2 regions of the Streptococcus sp. SP8 genome follow, and region 1 is predicted to be linked to the other one. Evidence: predicted binding sites of a transcription regulator. Region 1 holds the regulator's gene; the other holds the start of a gene.
What was found. Region 1 encodes NrdR, which represses ribonucleotide reductase genes. Its sites were predicted from a motif close to ACACNATATATNGTGT; they were not measured.

Region 1 (4,571 bases):
GGAAGAGTTCTGCGACTTCCTCTGAACAATAGCGCAACATGCCGATAATGACTCCACCATAGCCGAGACTTTCAGCTGCCAATAGTGTATTTTGAGCTGCTAGAGCCGCATCCACTGAGGTGATCAGTAAGTTGTCCACCCCTTCAGGATGGAAATCCTGCTCATGAAGTTTGACAGCTTTTCCAGCACGGTTTAAATCCCCAACAAAGAGGAGAAAGACGGCTGATTGGCGAATCGCTTCTTGAGGAAGCAAGTCGTAGAGGGCTTCTTTCTTTTCCTTGCTTTTGACCACAATCACAGAATAAGACTGAAAATTTTTCCAACTTGATGCCATCTGCCCAGCTGATAAAATTTCCTTGAGGTCAGCTTCTTTGATGGCTTCTTTCTTAAAACGGCGAACAGAAAAATGAGATTTCATTAAACGGATGGTTTCATTCATCGGCGATTGACTCCTTCCAGATGGATTTCCTTGGCTAAAAATTTCACGCGCTCCATGACCCGTTTGGCCTGCCAGGTTTCATCCCCATTGCGCGAAGCTGCAAAATGACGTTCCAACTCTTCAAAATTAAAGTTAGAAGTAAAGAAGGTTGGGAGATTTTCCTGCATTCGGTGCTGCAAAATCACTTGTAAGATTTCATCTCGCACCCAGGCTGACATCTGTTCCGCACCGATATCATCGAGAATTAAAATTTCGGCTTTTTTCACCTGATCGACGGTTTCTTTGACCAGGCCTGAACTGATGGCATTTTTAACATCGATCGCAAAACTTGGAAAATGAAGTAGGGTAGTAGAGGCCTGGCGTTTTTCGGATAAATCATGAGCCAAGGCTGCCATCATGTAGCTCTTTCCTACTCCAAAATCACCATAGAGGTAGATCCCCTTTTGATATTCTGGATAGTTGGCCACAAAATTGGCTAATTCCTCAAAGGCCTCAAATCGCCCCTTATCATCGAGCTCTACCTTGGCTAGACTCGCTTCTTTCAAGGTTGAAGGGAGATTGATCAAGTTGAGACGTTGGTTGATCGCAGCTCGTTTTTGGGCTTCGATTAACTCTGGCGTTTCCTCATAAGCGACATCTGCATAGCCTTCATTCATGGTGAGGATGGGCTTATAACCTTTGGCAATATAATCCGGATCTCTCAATAAGAAACGGTTGCGTTCACTAATGTATTGATTAAATTTTGAAATACTCCGTCGAATTTCTTGTTCAGACAAAGACTGGACCTTGATAAAGGCAGCAACTTCTTGGTCTGCCAAGATCTGTGCGACCAAATCCTCATAGTTAAATTGATGCGCACGGTTCATGTGAGACATAGTTTGACCTACACTTTCCATCTACTCACCTCCTTGATTCAGTTTTTCTAACAGGCGTTGTTTCTCTTTAGCAAGATCCACCTTTTCTGCTTGACTGGTTTGATTTTGATAGTTTGGTTGGCTCCACTTGGGAACATTGCTGTTCTTGCCCTTGGCTGATGTAGGACTCGTCCCCTTGTTTCCTTGAGCCTTAGCTTGTTCCTGGCGTTCTCGAACTTTTAAAATCGCTAGTTCTGCACTGTTGACCCCTTGATAAGAAAAATCATTTCCTACCTTCAAAGCATACTTTTCATTGAGATTAGCAGACTGGGTCTTGTTAAAGGTCAACAATAAGATAATATTGATCACCTCATCTAGTAAGCCTAGATCAGCTAACTTGGATAAAGTCTTGCGTTCGCTCTGCGTAATGGTCGCATTGCGTGCCTTCTTAATCTCCGCTAGAAATTGTAGGCTGGATTTTGCCTTAGCTTCTCTCAGAATGGTTTCTTCCTGACGGCTATAGGACATGCGGGGTTGCTCTTGGTTGGCCTGAGCCAACTTTTGCTTCATTCTCTTTGGAGAGACAATCCGGTCTACAGCCGTTTCTTTTGCTAGGAGATAGGTTTCATACCAGGTCCATTGTTGCTCTTCTGCGATGGCAAAGAGAGCTAGGGTTGCTTCTCCTTCATCCGCAAAACGAAGTCCATCACGCACCATCATTCGCTTAAACATCTCCATATCGAACTGCTGTTTCTTACTTGGAAGAACGGTCGTCTCCCCAGCATCTATTCCAAAGACTTGCGAGAAGGAAACTTGCCGTCTAGTCCCTAAAGAGCGTACTGGGAGCAGATCTTCCACGGCCTTTTCCCCAATCTTTTTTTCAAGCAAGCGTTTGAAAACAGCATTCGAAAAAAATTCTCCTGCCTCAAGAGGAGCATGTAACTGAATGGTGATCCCAACTTCTTCCTCATAGAGATCGATCAACCCCATGGCAATTAACCGGTCAAAAGCCAGTAGCAACTGTGGAAATCCTATATTCAAATGATTGAGGATTTGAGCCAGTAAATATTGTTTTTCATCCTGATCATAAGAGGCCAGCAGATAACGATAAACCGTTACCGTTTCCATCTCCAAAATAGGCAGGTAATACTGCTCCAATGCAGCCCCTGCCGGTGGAAGAAGATTATTTTTTAAAAATGCGAAAGGCGTATTGGGCTTCATCTATTTTTCCTTTTTCTTCTTGGTTCCCTTCGTAATTTGTTTCAAGAGGGTTTCTAACTCACCGACATCCTTGAAACTCCGGTAAACACTAGCAAAACGGACATAGGTGATCTCATCTAAATCTGCTAACTCATCCATGACCAACGAACCAATATACTCACTGTTGATTTCATTATCACTTTGGCTGCGAACCTTTTGCTCGATCCGATTCACAATTTCTTCGATTTCATCACTAGAAACAGGCCGTTTTTGAGCTGAGCGGATAATACCATTAAAGATTTTATCACGAGAAAATTGCTCGCGTGTCCCATCCTTTTTGACAACCACTAGGGTCCGCTCTTCCACTCGTTCGTAGGTAGTAAAGCGATAATGGCATTCTTCGCATTCCCTGCGACGACGGATGGTGTTCCCATCTTCAGCTTGTCGACTATCCACCACACTAGACTTACTTCCACCACATTTTGGACAACGCATTTGCTACCTCCTTAAACTGTTTTAACACTTCATTTTACCATAAATTGAATCGTAAAGAAAGCAGAAGAACAGGAGAATCCCCTATGGTTGCTCCTCATTGATCCATAAAAAAGAGTCGAAGGACGATTGAATAAAATCGTTTTCCTTTCGACTCTCCATTTATATTAAAGTGATAATTCAGCTTCTAAGCCATAGTGATCACTGACATGGGGTTTGTTTTGATCATCAAAAATGACATGTAGACGCTGGATGTCCCATTCTGGACTTGCAAAGACGTAATCGATTCGCAATGGAACTTGATTATCCGTCCAGCCATCGATTCCAGGACCTACAGTATAAGTCCCCTTTGTTTCTTTGGCTTCGATAAAACTATCTTGAAGTTTTAGCGAACTGGATAGAATCGTTTCATACCCTTCTTGACCAGCAGGATTATTGAAATCACCAGCTAGAATAAAAGGTTTGCCTACTTGGCTGAAGTAGTTCTCAATGCGTGGCCACTCAAATTGGAAACCTTTGTCCCACCAAGAAAGATGGACGCTGGCAACAGCAATCTCTTTGCCATCTACACTTGTATGGGCAACAGCTACTCGGCGGGTATGGTAGTCCGTTGGATCATCCATATTGGATACCAAAATCTCATCCGCCTTCAAGGGTTGACGCGAAAGAACGGCCACACCCTCATTGAGGTGATCATAGCCAATATGGTTGTAGGCCCAAGTCCAGTAATAGTGAAGACCTTGAGCAGCCAACTCCTCAACCAATACGCGAACAAAGTGATCCTTGTGAATGGCTACAGCTGATGGCAAAGCTTGATAATACTCATCCGTTTTAACTGCTTCTGAGGCCATTTCTTGATTGACCTCTTGGAAACAGATCACATCATATTGTGCTTCTAAAATTTGCTCCTTGAGGGTCTCAAATTTTTGCTGGGCATTCTCTTCCATCCAACTATGGGAATTTAATGTTAAAAATTTCATCCCCTGATTTCTCCTTCTTTTCAAATCAAGAAACGGCAAGAGGCCGGGTACACTGCCCCAACCTCGTTTTCTTTGCCGACATCTCTTATAATTCTACTGTTGCAACAGGCGTATTTGCAGCCAATTTACCAGTATGTTCGACCTTAACTGATTTAATCGCATCTGCATTTGTGAAGACAACAATTGTTGAAGTTTCACGACCAGCTGCACGGATCGCATCAAGGTCTGCTTCTACCAAGAGGTCTCCAGCAGCCACTGTTTGACCTTCAGAAACTTTAACCTCAAATGGTTTTCCTTCAAGACTAACAGTATCTAGACCAATGTGAACCAAGACTTCCAAACCATTATCTGTTACCAAACCAAGGGCATGTTTGGTTGGGAAGACACTAGTAACTTTACCAGCAACTGGTGAAACGATGTGGCCATTTTCAGGCTCAACTGCAAATCCGTCTCCCATCATTTTTTGTGAGAATACAGGATCTTTCACATCTTCGATGTTGATCACTTCACCATCTGCAACAGAGTGAACTTCATCAGTTACCCCTTTAAAGGTTGCTTCAGCCTTTTGAACTGCTGTCATTTGGCTAGGAAGTGTTTCAGGAATGA
Region 2 (4,571 bases), on a different contig from region 1:
AAATCTCTTCGATTTCTGACTTGGTATTCAAGGTCGAAAAGATGGAAGAGTAAGACTTAGCATGGACAGATTCCATGAATTGGATGTTGTTAAAGACGGCTTCTTCATGAGGAGTACGAATATCCGCACGAAGGGCTTGTACACCCGTTTCAGACTGCATGGTATCCAAGAGTGTCAATCCACCAAAGACTTTACCGACCAAGTCTTTTTCTTTGAGAGATAACTTTCTCCAGTCGTCCAAGTCGTTTGACAAAGGAATACGTGTATCCAACCAGAATTGTTCGGTTAGCTTTTCCCAAGTCGATTTATCGATGACATCCTCGATGGCATTCCAGTTAATGGCTTTGTAGTAAGTTTCCATTTGAAATCTCTTTCTTTTTCTAATTCATTCGATCATACAATCATTATTATTCTAACACAATTGTTAGAATACCGCACAAAAAGTCGGCGAACCGACTTTTTGGTAGCAATGGATCAGAGTGTCTTAGATGACACAGCTTTCACATTGGTTTGCGCCAACTTCTCCACCATCATCAGTAAAGGTACGGACGTAGTAGATAGACTTGATACCTTTGTTAAAGGCGTAGTTCCGAAGGATAGACAAGTCACGTGTCGTTTGTTTGTTTTCAGTTTTCCATTCGTAAAGCCCTTTTGGAATGTCACTGCGCATGAAGAGAGTGAGTGAGAGTCCTTGGTCTACGTGCTCAGTTGCAGCCGCATAGACATCGATGACTTTGCGCATATCCATGTCGTAGGCAGAAGTGTAGTAAGGAATCGTTTCCGTTGACAATCCTGCTGCAGGGTAGTAGATCTTACCGATTTTCTTCTCTTGGCGTTCTTCAATCCGTTGTGTAATTGGGTGGATAGAAGCAGATACGTCATTGATGTAGCTGATAGATCCATTTGGTGCGACAGCTAGGCGGTTTTGGTGGTAAAGACCATCTGCTTGAACTTTAGCACGCAGTTCTGCCCAATCCTCAGCACTTGGGATAAAGATATCTTTAAAGAGTTCTTTGACGCGATCAGATTTTGGTACAAATTCTCCAGTCGTGTACTTATCAAAGTAAGTACCATTGGCATAATCAGATTTTTCGAAGTTGTGGAAGGTAACACCACGTTCGCGCGCAATGTTGTTTGATTCTACGAGAGTCCAGTAGTTCATGAGCATGAAGTAGATGCTCGTAAACTCAATAGACTCCGGTGATCCGTATTCGATCAATTGTTGGGCAAGGTAGCTATGAAGTCCCATGGCTCCAAGACCAAAGGTATGCGCCAGTTTATTTCCGTGGTCAATAGTTGGAACGGCTACGATATGAGAGCTATCTGTAACGAAGGTCAAAGCACGAACCATGGCACGAATCGAACGACCAAAATCAGGTGAAGTCATCATGTTAACTACGTTGGTTGAACCAAGGTTACAGGAGACGTCTGTTCCCATTTGAACAAATTCTTGGGCATCGTTGATCAAGCTTGGTTCTTGAACTTGAAGGATCTCTGAACACAAGTTACTCATGATGATTTTTCCATCAACAGGGTTTGCCCGGTTAGCAGTATCAATGTTGACTACATATGGATAGCCAGATTCTTGTTGCAATTTAGAAATTTCAGTTTCCAAATCACGTGCCTTAATTTTAGTCTTGCGGATATTTGGATTAGCAACCAACTCATCGTATTTTTCAGTGATGTCGATGTAGTTAAATGGTACTCCGTATTCACGTTCCACAGAGTATGGGCTGAAGAGGTACATTTCTTCATTCTTACGCGCCAACTCGTAGAACTTGTCTGGCACGACGACCCCAAGTGAGAGAGTCTTCACCCGAACTTTTTCATCAGCATTTTCTTTCTTAGTTGAAAGGAAGGCGATGATGTCTGGGTGGAAGACGTTGAGGTAAACCACCCCAGCCCCTTGGCGTTGTCCCAATTGGTTAGAGTAAGAGAAGCTATCTTCGAAGAGTTTCATAACTGGAACCACTCCAGAAGCGGCTCCTTCATAGCCCTTGATCGGTGCGCCAGCTTCACGAAGGTTGCTGAGAGAAATCCCAACCCCACCACCGATACGAGACAGTTGAAGGGCAGAGTTGATGGAACGTCCGATCGCATTCATATCATCGGTTACTTGGATCAAGAAACATGATACCAATTCCCCACGGCGGGCACGTCCAGCGTTTAAGAAAGAAGGAGTAGCTGGTTGGTAGCGTTGGTGGATAATTTCGTTTGCGATGTCTCGCGCGATAGCTTCATTTCCATCAGCAAAATAGAGAGCATTGAAAAAGACACGGTCTTCCATGCTTTCAAGATAGTATTCTCCATCATTTGTTTTCAAAGCGTATTGGTTATAGAATTTGTAGGCCGCCATGAAGGACTTGAATTGGAAGTTTTGATCTTTGATAAATTGGGCCAATTCCTCTAAAAATTCAGGACGGTATTTCTCGATAAAAGCTCTCTCAATGTAATTGTGCTCGAGAAGGTACTGAATCTTGTCTGTAATCGAGTCAAAGGTTTTAGTATTTGGTACAACATTTTCTTTAAAGAACGCATCCAAAGCTTCTTTATCTTTATGAAGCATGATTTGGCCGTTTACTGGACGGTTGATTTCATTGTTAAGACGAAAATACGTCACATCTTCAAGAGATTTTAATCCCATAATAATCCTTTTCTAGTTCAAAAAAATGAAGAGGAGAAGTCCTCTCTTTCCAAGTAAAAAGTCTAGTGTTAGGTTGCTAACGCTAGACCCTATTTAAGCAAAATACTGTGTTTATTAAGAAAGTTTCTTCAACTTAGCTGGTTGAAAACCAGAAAATACTTCATCCGGTGTTTGAATAACTGGAGCAGCATTGAAGCCAAGGTTCTTAACATGCTCTACAAATTCTGGCTGTTCATCTAAGTTAATTTCGCGGTATTCCACATGATTGCTATCGAGGAATCGCTTGGTCATTTTGCATTGAACACAATTATTTTTTGAATAAATGGTTACCATTTCTTTTTCGTTCTCCTATCGAAATATAAATCTGTAAACAGTATAAACAAAATCCAGCAACTTGTCAACAAAATAAAACTAAATATTGTGCAAAGAGATGAAATTGAGTTTTCAAAGCACAATATATTGTGGTGAGCGAAAAGTGTGAAAATCGAAGAAATGGGATAGGAATAGGCTTTAAAGCATCTTTAATTAGTTATAATTTTTTGGTGAATCAATATCCTGTGGTTCAAGAGCTTTTTTTCATTGAAAGCGGAGGAAAATGTTACTTATAATATAGTAGAAAATTGAAAAGATATTTTCTCTATTCTTCAGGTGCTTCTTAAAATGTATCTAAATTGGGATTTTTCGCAGTCTTTTTCTGTAAGTCAGTGATAAAAATCTTGAAAAAAATTTCAAAAGATGATATAATACCAAATTGTAAGGGTTATCAAAAGGTAACTCAAAAACTATTTTTAAAAAGGAGAGTCAAACTATGGCTTCTAAAGATTTCCACATCGTGGCAGAAACAGGTATCCACGCACGTCCAGCAACTTTGTTGGTTCAAACTGCTAGCAAATTTGCTTCAGATATTACTCTTGAATACAAAGGTAAATCAGTTAACTTGAAATCAATCATGGGTGTTATGAGCCTTGGTGTTGGTCAAGGAGCAGACGTTGTAATCTCTGCAGAAGGTGCTGACGCTGATGATGCGATCGCAGCTATCTCAGAAACAATGACTAAAGAAGGATTGGCTTAAAAATATGACAAAAATGCTAAAAGGAATTGCAGCATCTGACGGTGTTGCTGTTGCTAAGGCATATTTGCTCATTCAACCAGACTTATCATTTGAGACTGTTTCAGTCGAAGATACAAGTGCAGAAGAAGCTCGTTTGGATGCAGCTCTTGAAGCTTCACAAAACGAGCTTTCTCTTATTCGGGAGAATGCAGTAGCAAGCCTTGGTGAAGAAGCAGCGCAAGTTTTTGATGCGCATATGATGGTTCTTGCTGACCCTGAAATGATTGGTCAGATCAAAGAAACGATTCGTACGAAAAAAATCAATGCAGAAGCTGGCTTGAAAGAAGTCACTGACATGTTCATTGCGATCTTTGAAGGAATGGAAGACAATCCTTACATGCAAGAACGTGCAGCAGATATTCGTGACGTTACCAAACGTGTCCTTGCCAACTTGCTTGGTAAGAAATTGCCAAACCCTGCTTCTATCAATGAAGAAGCAATCGTGGTTGCGCATGACTTGACTCCATCTGATACAGCACAGTTGAACAAAAAGTATGTAAAAGCTTTTGTCACGAATATCGGTGGACGTACAAGTCACTCAGCTATCATGGCTCGTACACTTGAAATCGCAGCTGTTCTTGGTACAAATAACATCACAGAACTTGTCAAAGATGGCGATGTTTTGGCTGTTTCAGGGATCACTGGTGAAGTGGTGATCAACCCTACTGAAGAACAAATCGCAGAGTTCAAAGCAGCTGGTGAAGCTTATGCCAAACAAAAAGCTGAATGGGCTCTCCTTAAAGATGCGAAAACAGTGACTGCTGATGGAAAACACTTCGAATTGGCTGCCAACATCGGTACACCTAAAGACGTTGA

Region 2: a site for NrdR is predicted at 3,094-3,109, ahead of nrdH (glutaredoxin-like protein NrdH). Genes of this name have one in related genera too.

Annotation. Positions count from the first base shown of each region.
Region 1 covers NZ_JAQFJL010000020.1:2,276-6,846, forward strand. Annotated here, with positions in the region: gene PCY11_RS10080 (nitroreductase family protein) at 1-439, opposite strand, end outside; gene dnaI (primosomal protein DnaI) at 436-1,335, opposite strand; gene PCY11_RS10090 (DnaD domain protein) at 1,336-2,514, opposite strand; gene nrdR (transcriptional regulator NrdR) at 2,515-2,988, opposite strand; gene PCY11_RS10100 (endonuclease/exonuclease/phosphatase family protein) at 3,153-3,965, opposite strand; gene PCY11_RS10105 (PTS transporter subunit IIBC) at 4,051-4,571, opposite strand, start outside.
Region 2 covers NZ_JAQFJL010000001.1:473,452-478,022, reverse strand. Annotated here, with positions in the region: gene nrdF (class 1b ribonucleoside-diphosphate reductase subunit beta) at 1-361, opposite strand, end outside; gene nrdE (class 1b ribonucleoside-diphosphate reductase subunit alpha) at 485-2,644, opposite strand; gene nrdH (glutaredoxin-like protein NrdH) at 2,759-2,977, opposite strand; gene PCY11_RS02470 (phosphocarrier protein HPr) at 3,453-3,716, shown strand; gene ptsP (phosphoenolpyruvate--protein phosphotransferase) at 3,721-4,571, shown strand, end outside.